2 regions of the Peribacillus sp. JNUCC41 genome follow, and region 1 is predicted to be linked to the other one. Evidence: riboswitches for the same ligand, from Rfam matches in the RefSeq annotation. Region 1 holds a riboswitch; the other holds the start of a gene.
The links. Region 1 has a riboswitch for S-adenosylmethionine ahead of metK (methionine adenosyltransferase). Riboswitches for the same ligand answer to the same signal wherever they lie in the genome.

Region 1 (4,502 bases):
TTCGCTTCGCGTGTATCCGGATCAACAACAACATTTTCCAGTACGGCACCGAAACGGATCGCATCGAAAATTTGTGGTTCTTTTTCACGTGAAAGGTTGATTGTTTTCGCATAGCAGCCGCCTTCGATGTTGAATACGCCGTTAGAAGACCAGCCGTGCTCGTCATCGCCAATCAGTTTACGGCTCGTGTCTGCAGACAAAGTCGTTTTGCCTGTACCGGACAGACCGAAGAATAAAGCGACGTCCCCTTCACGTCCTACGTTTGCAGAGCAATGCATTGGAAGTATTCCAGCCTCTGGAAGTAAGTAGTTCATGATCGAGAAGATCGATTTTTTCATTTCTCCTGCATATTCCGTTCCGCCGATCAGGATGGTACGGCGTTCAAATGAAACGATGATGAAAGTTTCGGATGTAGTTCCGTCAACTTCCGGGTCTGCTTTGAAGTTAGGTGCAGAAAGGATTGTGAATTCAGCTTCGTGACCTCTCAATTCCTCTTCGTTTGGACGGATGAACAAAGTATGGGCGAAAAGGTTATGCCAAGCATATTCATTAACAACACGGATCGGAAGACGTGATGATTCATCTGCACCAGCGAAACCTTTAAAAACAAAAATCTCTTCTTTTGCTTTTAGGTAGTCAACTACTTTATTATATAGTTTATTGAATACATCTTCGGAAATTGGCTGGTTCACTGGACCCCAATCGATTTTATCTTTAACTGATGCTTCTTCAACGATATATTTATCTTTAGGTGAACGACCTGTATATTTGCCAGTTTCAGCTTTTACCGCACCGGTGGATGTTAGAACGCCTTCATTTCTGCTTAATACTTTTTCGACCAATTGAGGAACTGAAAGTTGAGTTTGCACATTGTTTCCTGTTAATAATTGGTGTAACTCATTAGAAACGTCTACAGAATTCATATATGAGGTACCTTCCTTTGTTTAAGTTTTTAGATTACAATTAGTATAACACATTCATTTAATTAGTCTATACTATTTCTTTTAATTTGTGATTATTTTCAGTTAGTTGCATTAATCATTTTAATCCGGCAGGAACCGATTCAGGATTACCGCATAAACTTTCATGAAGATAATTTTATTTTAATAGGAAGTAAGTAAGCAATATATGGCTAAAGGGAAAGTCAGGATGTCGTTCCTTTTCGGATGCTCATTACTTTATTATTAATGGCAATTTACAACATTTCTATTCGTATTTTGCATTGTAAGCCCTTCTAGGACGCTGCATCAACATGTTTTTTCAAATGAACGCCATTCTGGATGGATATCATCTTTTTAGAAAAGCATTGACAAGTTCCAGCCAGATACGATAATATCTTAAATTGTACGGATTCTCTTATCCCGAGTTGGTGGAGGGACAGGCCCTTTGAAACCCAGCAACCTGCCATATTGAACTTGACTCCAAGATCGATCGCCGAAAATAAAGCGAAGGTCTTCAAGGAATAGTGGTGATGGTGCTAACCTGAGCAAGGTAAAAAACCCTTGAACGATAAGAGTGAAAGGATAGAAGACAGAATGTTAAACCTTTCCTCATTTGCCAGGGAAGGTTTTTGTGTTTTTTAATAAGTAATTCTGTGTCTATAGTTGAAACTAATGAGGGAAACGAGTTCCGTAAAATTCAGGCTTTTGCCTGCAACATACTAACTTCCAAGGAGGAAATACGATGTCAAAGAAACGTCTATTTACTTCTGAATCTGTTACAGAGGGCCATCCGGACAAAATTTGTGATCAGATTTCAGATTCCATTTTAGATGCTATCCTAGCTAAGGATGCAAATGCACGTGTTGCGTGTGAAACTAGCGTAACTACAGGTCTTGTACTTGTTGCCGGTGAAATTACAACCTCCGCTTACGTAGATATTCCGCGTATCGTTCGTGATACGATTAAAGGAATTGGCTACACACGTGCGAAATACGGTTTCGATGCTGAAACTTGTGCAGTGTTGAGTTCCATTGATGAGCAGTCTGCCGATATCGCAGCTGGTGTCGATAAAGCATTGGAAGCTCGTGAAGGAAACATGTCAGAGGAAGAAATCGATGCAATCGGTGCAGGGGACCAAGGTCTTATGTTCGGATTTGCTTGTAATGAAACAGAAGAGCTTATGCCGCTTCCGATTTCATTGGCGCATAAACTTTCATTCCGCTTGGCTCAAGTCCGTAAAGATGAAACTCTTGCTTACCTGCGCCCTGATGGTAAAACACAGGTAACTGTGGAATATGATGAAAATAACGTTCCTGTTCGTGTAGATACGATCGTTATCTCTACACAGCATGATGCAGAAATTACGCTTGAACAAATTCAAGCCGATCTAAAAGAACACGTGATCGAGGCAGTCGTTCCAGCTGAATTGATCGATGCCGATACTAAGTACTTCATCAACCCGACTGGCCGTTTCGTAATTGGCGGACCTCAAGGGGATGCTGGTCTTACTGGACGTAAAATCATCGTTGATACTTACGGCGGATACGCTCGCCACGGCGGCGGTGCATTCTCTGGTAAGGATGCTACTAAAGTTGACCGTTCTGCTGCATACGCTGCTCGTTATGTTGCGAAAAACATCGTGGCAGCCGGACTTGCCGACAAAGCGGAAGTTCAATTGGCCTACGCAATTGGTGTTGCAGAGCCAGTATCTATCTCAATTGATACGTTCGGAACTGGTACAGTTAGCGAAGAAGTCCTTGTTGACCTAGTTCGCGCTAACTTCGACCTTCGTCCAGCAGGTATCATCAAAATGCTTGACCTTCGTCGCCCGATCTACAAACAAACAGCTGCCTACGGACACTTTGGCCGTACAGATGTCGATCTTCCATGGGAACGCACGGACAAAGCAGAAACATTAAAAGCACAAGCGTAATCCATATAAAAAAAGGTGTCCCGCAATTAGCGGGGCACCTTTTTTATGGATTAATTTTGCCGTCAGCGGGAATAATTCAAGAAATCCCAAAAAAATTCAACTTACGTGCAATACGCGTGAGTCAGGGGCGTTTACAAGTTTGTTTGGGTCAACTACTCGTGAGTTAGAGCGTTTTACTCGTGAGTTAGAGCAGTTTACTCGTGAATTAGAGCAGTTTACTCGTAAGTAGCGTTTTACTCGTGAGTTAGTAGAATTTACTCGTAAGTTTGAGCGTTTTACTCGTGAATTAAAGCAGTTTACTCGTGAGTAAGAGCAGTTTACTCGTGAATTAGAGCAGTTTACTCGTGAATTAGAGCAGTTTACTCGTGAGTTAGAGCGTTTTACTCGTGAGTTAGAGCAGTTTACTCGTGAGTAGAGCAGTTTACTCGTAAGTTAGAGCGTTTTACTCGTAAGTTAGAGCAGTTTACTCGTAAGTTAGAGCAGTTTACTCGTGAGTAAGAGCAGTTTACTCGTGAGTTAGTAGCAGTTTACTCGTGAATTAGAGCAGTTTACTCGTGAGTTAGTAGCAGTTTACTCGTGAGTAAGAGCGTTTTACTCGTGAGTAAGAGCAGTTTACTCGTGAATTAGAGCGTTTTACTCGTGAATTAAAGCAGTTTACTCGTGAGTTAGAGCGTTTTACTCGTGAGTTAGAGCAGTTTACTCGTGAGTTAGTAGAATTTACTCGTGAATTAGAGCAGTTTACTCGTAAGTAGCGTTTTACTCGTGAGTTAGTAGAATTTACTCGTAAGTTTGAGCGTTTTACTCGTGAATTAAAGCAGTTTACTCGTGGAGTAAGAGCAGTTTACTCGTGAATTAGAGCAGTTTACTCGTGAATTAGAGCAGTTTACTCGTGAGTTAGAGCGTTTTACTCGTGAGTTAGAGCAGTTTACTCGTGAGTAGAGCAGTTTACTCGTAAGTTAGAGCGTTTTACTCGTAAGTTAGAGCAGTTTACTCGTAAGTTAGAGCAGTTTACTCGTGAGTTAGAGCAGTTTACTCGTGAGTTAGTAGCAGTTTACTCGTGAATTAGAGCAGTTTACTCGTGAGTTAGTAGCAGTTTACTCGTGAGTAAGAGCGTTTTACTCGTGAGTAAGAGCAGTTTACTCGTGAATTAGAGCGTTTTACTCGTGAATTAAAGCAGTTTACTCGTGAGTTAGAGCGTTTTACTCGTGAGTTAGAGCAGTTTACTCGTGAGTTAGTAGAATTTACTCGTGAATTAGAGCAGTTTACTCGTAAGTAGCGTTTTACTCGTGAGTTAGTAGAATTTACTCGTAAGTTTGAGCGTTTTACTCGTGAATTAAAGCAGTTTACTCGTGAGTAAGAGCAGTTTACTCGTGAATTAGAGCAGTTTACTCGTGAGTTAGAGCGTTTTACTCGTGAGTTAGAGCAGTTTACTCGTGAGTAGAGCAGTTTACTCGTAAGTTAGAGCGTTTTACTCGTAAGTTAGAGCAGTTTACTCGTAAGTTAGAGCAGTTTACTCGTGAGTTAGAGCAGTTTACTCGTGAGTTAGTAGCAGTTTACTCGTGAATTAGAGCGGTTTACTCGTGAGTTAGTAGCAGTTTACTCGTGAGTTAGTAGCAGTTTACTCGTGA
Region 2 (4,502 bases), 1.2 Mb from region 1:
TAAAATCGCAGATGGGGAGCTCTCGTTGTTTGCGGCGGCATCCGCGTTGTCCTGGAATGAAATCTTCCCGGATACGATCAATGCGCTGGTCATTCAGGATGCAGAAAGCCTGTTGGTGAAATCGCCTAAATTAGGAGGCGGACTTGAAGCGGGAGAGAAACTGTTCAATTCCATTATCCAGTGGGCTGAAGATAATGATCTAAAGGTTGGCAATAAGCTTAAATGGATGGTCGAGGGGCTTAAGAATACCGAAAATTTCAATCTTCTTCTTGTAGGAAGTACAGGAAATGGCAAGACATCCTTCATTCAGTCAATTGTTGGCGAGAGCATTGCTGCTGAAGATCATTCATCCTTAGTCAGTGTCAAAGACGGGGATGATTTGGAAATCCTTGAAATTACCGATACAGATAGAAAGGTTGTCATGGAGCTAGCTGAATTGGATGAAACACGCCGCCAGCGCGGGACTATTGTTGATGTGACAATCATAAGTGACTACCTAAGAAATAATGGTCTGCGATTATTGGATACACCGGGGTTCAATGGGGAAAAAAGCGTGGAATCCGATTTCCAAGGGTATTTACATGGCAGTGATGGACTGATGTTCGTCCTGGACGCCCGGGCGCCTTTCACCGGCAGCGAACGGGATCTGTTATTGGAAATTCAAATGATGGCTCCGAAACTGCCGATTCATTTCTTATTAAATAAAATGGATACGATATACAGTGATCAGGTCGCAGTCCGGATGGAAGACGAAACATGGGATAAAGTGAATGCATATTTCCCGAATGCGAAAGTATTCGCTTTCTCCAAACTTTATGATAGCAAGCAACAATTGAAGGACCTTTCAGCCTTCCTTCAATCGAATTACCAAGATGAGAATTGGAAGGAAAGAAGATCTGAGAAAATCCTTGCATTCATTCGTAAAACTTTATCTTATCTGTTAGAAAAACGGGCAGCCAATGAGCGGAAATGCGAGCATTCCATCTCTTGGAATGAACAGATGGAAGTCAAACTGAATGGGGCGGTCAATCAACTGGCTGATTTGGAAAAAGAAAAAAGTGAAAATATCATAAGGTCGTATCGTCTGCTTAAGGATGAAGTGAAAAATCAGCTTTCTACTAAAATTCCTGAATTACTGAAGGATTGTTCTAAATCATTAACGGAAAGCAGTGATTTCAGCCAAGTCCATGTACAGTTAAACGAAGAAATGAATGAGCGGATTCAAAACTTCATTTCTGATAAGATCATGCCTCAATATTATCGTTCTCTACAAGACTGGATTGCCAGTTCCCAAATGGAGTTCTCACAAAGCCAGCAGTTTATGGATGAGATGAGTGCCGGATTCAATGAATTATACAAAGAAGAACGGATTACGCTTGCAGGTGACTTCAGAGTATTGGATGACTGGCGCCGTGATGCCGATCGGATGACAAGCAGTATCCGCATCGAAAACGTTAATATCCTTTTGCGCAGGACTCCATCACAATTGCTGCTTAAAGGAGCAGGGAAGCTGTTTGGGGCGATACCGCAAAATAAAGCCAATATGTACAATCGTTATAAGAAATATCTGGAAAGTGAAGACTACCTGGATGTTGCAGAAATGATCACGGAACGTTTCCTTACCCAATTTGGATTGTTTGAAAAATCTTTGGATCGGGACATCTCACTTTTCTATCGCAGTTCATTTGCCTTACTTCAAAAAACGATTGAACAAACGCAGACCGAGATAAAAGACTACCAGGCTGCATTGGAACATATGAAAGAAAATCCGGAAGTTTACCGTGACCCAATCACTTTGTTCGAAGTGAAATTAAGGCAGTTGGAGAGGCTTGAAAAAATCGAGAAAAAGCGTCTAGCCCAACTTCAAAGAAAATAAAAAATATCAGGGAACATTTCAAATATTCAAAAATCTATTGACTTTATGACTATATCCCTATAAAGTGATAATTACGAAAACGTAACACAATATATCTCTTATCAAGAGTGGCGGAGGGACTGGCCCTAAGATGCCCAGCAACCGTTCCATTAGGAATTGGTGCTAAATCCTGCAAAACAGAAATGTTTTGACAGATAAGAGAGGGACAAGTCTGCAAAACAGCTGATTAAACCTCTCTATATTAGAGAGGTTTTTATTTTGGGATTTACACCAACTAAACTGATAAGACTAAATTGAAAATATGGAGGGAAAACAAGATGAGAAGGTCTATTAAAGGAATATTCATTTCAGCCATCGCTTCGGCTTTGCTTTTAACGGGGTGCTCCACTGGGCAGAGTTCCACAGAATCGAAGAAAGAAGAAAAAGTATCATTTGAAAATGTACCGGAAAGATTTGCAGATGGGGATGGAGCCAAGATCAAAGTGATCCGTAAAATTGGCGGTGATGATCATACGGCCCAATACCTGGCGGGGGCGAAGGAAGAAGGAGAAGCACTGGGATTTCAAGTGGATACATATACAGCCAATGGTGATACGGCTAAATTTCATGATGCGATAGCGCAGGCTTTGGAGGAAGATTACGATGGGTATATCATTTCCCATGGTGATGATGCAGCAACTGTGAATGACGTTCAAAAGTTGGTTGATTCAGGTAAAAGCGTTGTCACGTTCGATTCAATAGGCGAACTATCTAAAATTGATGGCGTGACATTAACTTCACAGGATGATGAAGCGTTGGCAACATTGGCTTTTGATAAACTGTTAAAAGAGCAGAAAGGTGAAGCGGCAATTGCCTATCTTTGGGTGGATGGTTTCCCACCAATGGTAAGAAGAAATGCAGTCTATCAGGAAAAACTAAAAGAAAATCCTGGGATTAAAGAAGTCGAAAGATTCGGGGTGGCATCTGCTGATACTTCGGTTCAGACACAAAATGCTGTAGCCGCAATGCTGAATAAATACCCTAAAGGTAAATTGGATGCCATTTTCGCAACATGGGATGCCTTTGCCATCGGTGCAGCCCGGGCGATTAAAGAAGCGGGCCGCGATGAAGTGAAGATATATGGTATTGATGTATCTAACGCAGATCTCCAGGAAATCCAATCGGCTGATAGCTCATGGTCCTACACGGCAGCGGTCGATCCCAAGCTGATCGGTGCAGTGAATATGAGGATATTGGCTAAAAAATTAGCGGGCGAAGATACTCCGCAAACCTATGACTTAGAGGCTTCACTTATTTCACAAAAGCAAGTCCAAGCTTCAAAAGAAGCGGTAAACATGGCAAATCTGTCTGGTATTGTCGATGGCTGGGGTGAATCTACGGAATTTGAAGAAGATTGGATGAAAGTTTTGAAAGATCATTATAAAAAGTAAAAAGAGACACTCTCTTTCAAGTAGAAGGGAGTGTCTGTTCAATAAGGGGGAATGGACATGGGCACGAAACTAGAAATGAAGAGGATTTCGATTGAATTTCCAGGGGTGAAGGCGCTGAGTGAAGTTGGTTTTTCCGTACAATCAGGGACAGCCCACGCATTGGTCGGTGCAAACGGAGCAGGAAAATCGACGTTAATGAAAGTTTTATCGGGAGCCCATGTTCATTATTCAGGTGACATTTTCATTGATGGGATGAGGCAGGATATCCGCTCGCCAAAAGCGGCTCAGGAACAAGGCATTCAAATTGTTTATCAGGAAGTGGATACAGCCCTCATCCCTTACTTAACGGTTGGCGAAAATGTAATGTTGAACGATATGGTCCAAAACATGGAAAAAAAACAGAGGATCCAATGGAAAGAGCTGCACAAACGAGCCTCTTATATTCTTGAAGATATGAAAATTCGTGTCCCTTCGAAAAAGCTGGTAAGAGATCTTACCTTGGCTGAAAAACAGATGGTCCTGATAGCAAGGGCCGTTTCGACAGATTGCAAATTCCTGATTCTCGATGAGCCAACTGCTCCGTTAAGTCATACGGAGACGACAGAACTTTTTCGAATTGTAAATGAATTAAAGCAAAAAGGCGTTGGAATCATTTTCATTTCACATCGTCTGCCTGAGATTTTTGAAATCTGTGAGGAAATTACAATCATGAGAAATGGGGAGCGTGTCACTTGTCGAAAGAAGGAGGACATGACCCGTAACGAAGTGGTAGAGAATATGCTCGGTAAAACCATGGATGACCAATTTCCAGAAGTGAATGCTTCGATCGGAGACGTCATTCTGGAAGTGAGCGGATTGTCAGATGCCGAGAAAGTCAAGAATGTCAATCTGAATGTTAAAGCAGGCGAGATAATCGGCTTGGCAGGGTTAGTCGGAGCGGGAAAAACGGAGCTCTGTAAAACCCTTTTCGGTCATACTTCGATTACAGCGGGGGAAGTGGTCCTGAATGGTCGTAAGCTTTCTTTGAAATCACCGCACGAAGCAGTAAAAAGCGGTCTGGCACTTGTACCTGAGGAACGCAGGAAAGAAGGGGTCCTCGTTCAGGAATCAGTCTCGGCGAACTTGACTGCAGCCAGCCTCGGCAAATTCTGCAAGACGTTCAGTTTCGTGGATCGTAAGGCGGAAAAGGAAAAGGC

Region 2: linked by a shared signal. The riboswitch ahead of JNUCC41_RS11590 (sugar ABC transporter substrate-binding protein) and the one ahead of metK (methionine adenosyltransferase) in region 1 are both predicted to bind S-adenosylmethionine.

The regions. Positions count from the first base shown of each region.
Region 1 is NZ_CP062163.1:1,202,989-1,207,490, reverse strand. It holds gene pckA (phosphoenolpyruvate carboxykinase (ATP)) at 1-923, opposite strand, end outside; SAM riboswitch class I at 1,354-1,516, shown strand; gene metK (methionine adenosyltransferase) at 1,684-2,874, shown strand.
Region 2 is NZ_CP062163.1:2,354,447-2,358,948, forward strand. It holds gene JNUCC41_RS11585 (GTPase domain-containing protein) at 1-1,876, shown strand, start outside; SAM riboswitch class I at 1,972-2,077, shown strand; gene JNUCC41_RS11590 (sugar ABC transporter substrate-binding protein) at 2,194-3,306, shown strand; gene JNUCC41_RS11595 (sugar ABC transporter ATP-binding protein) at 3,364-4,502, shown strand, end outside.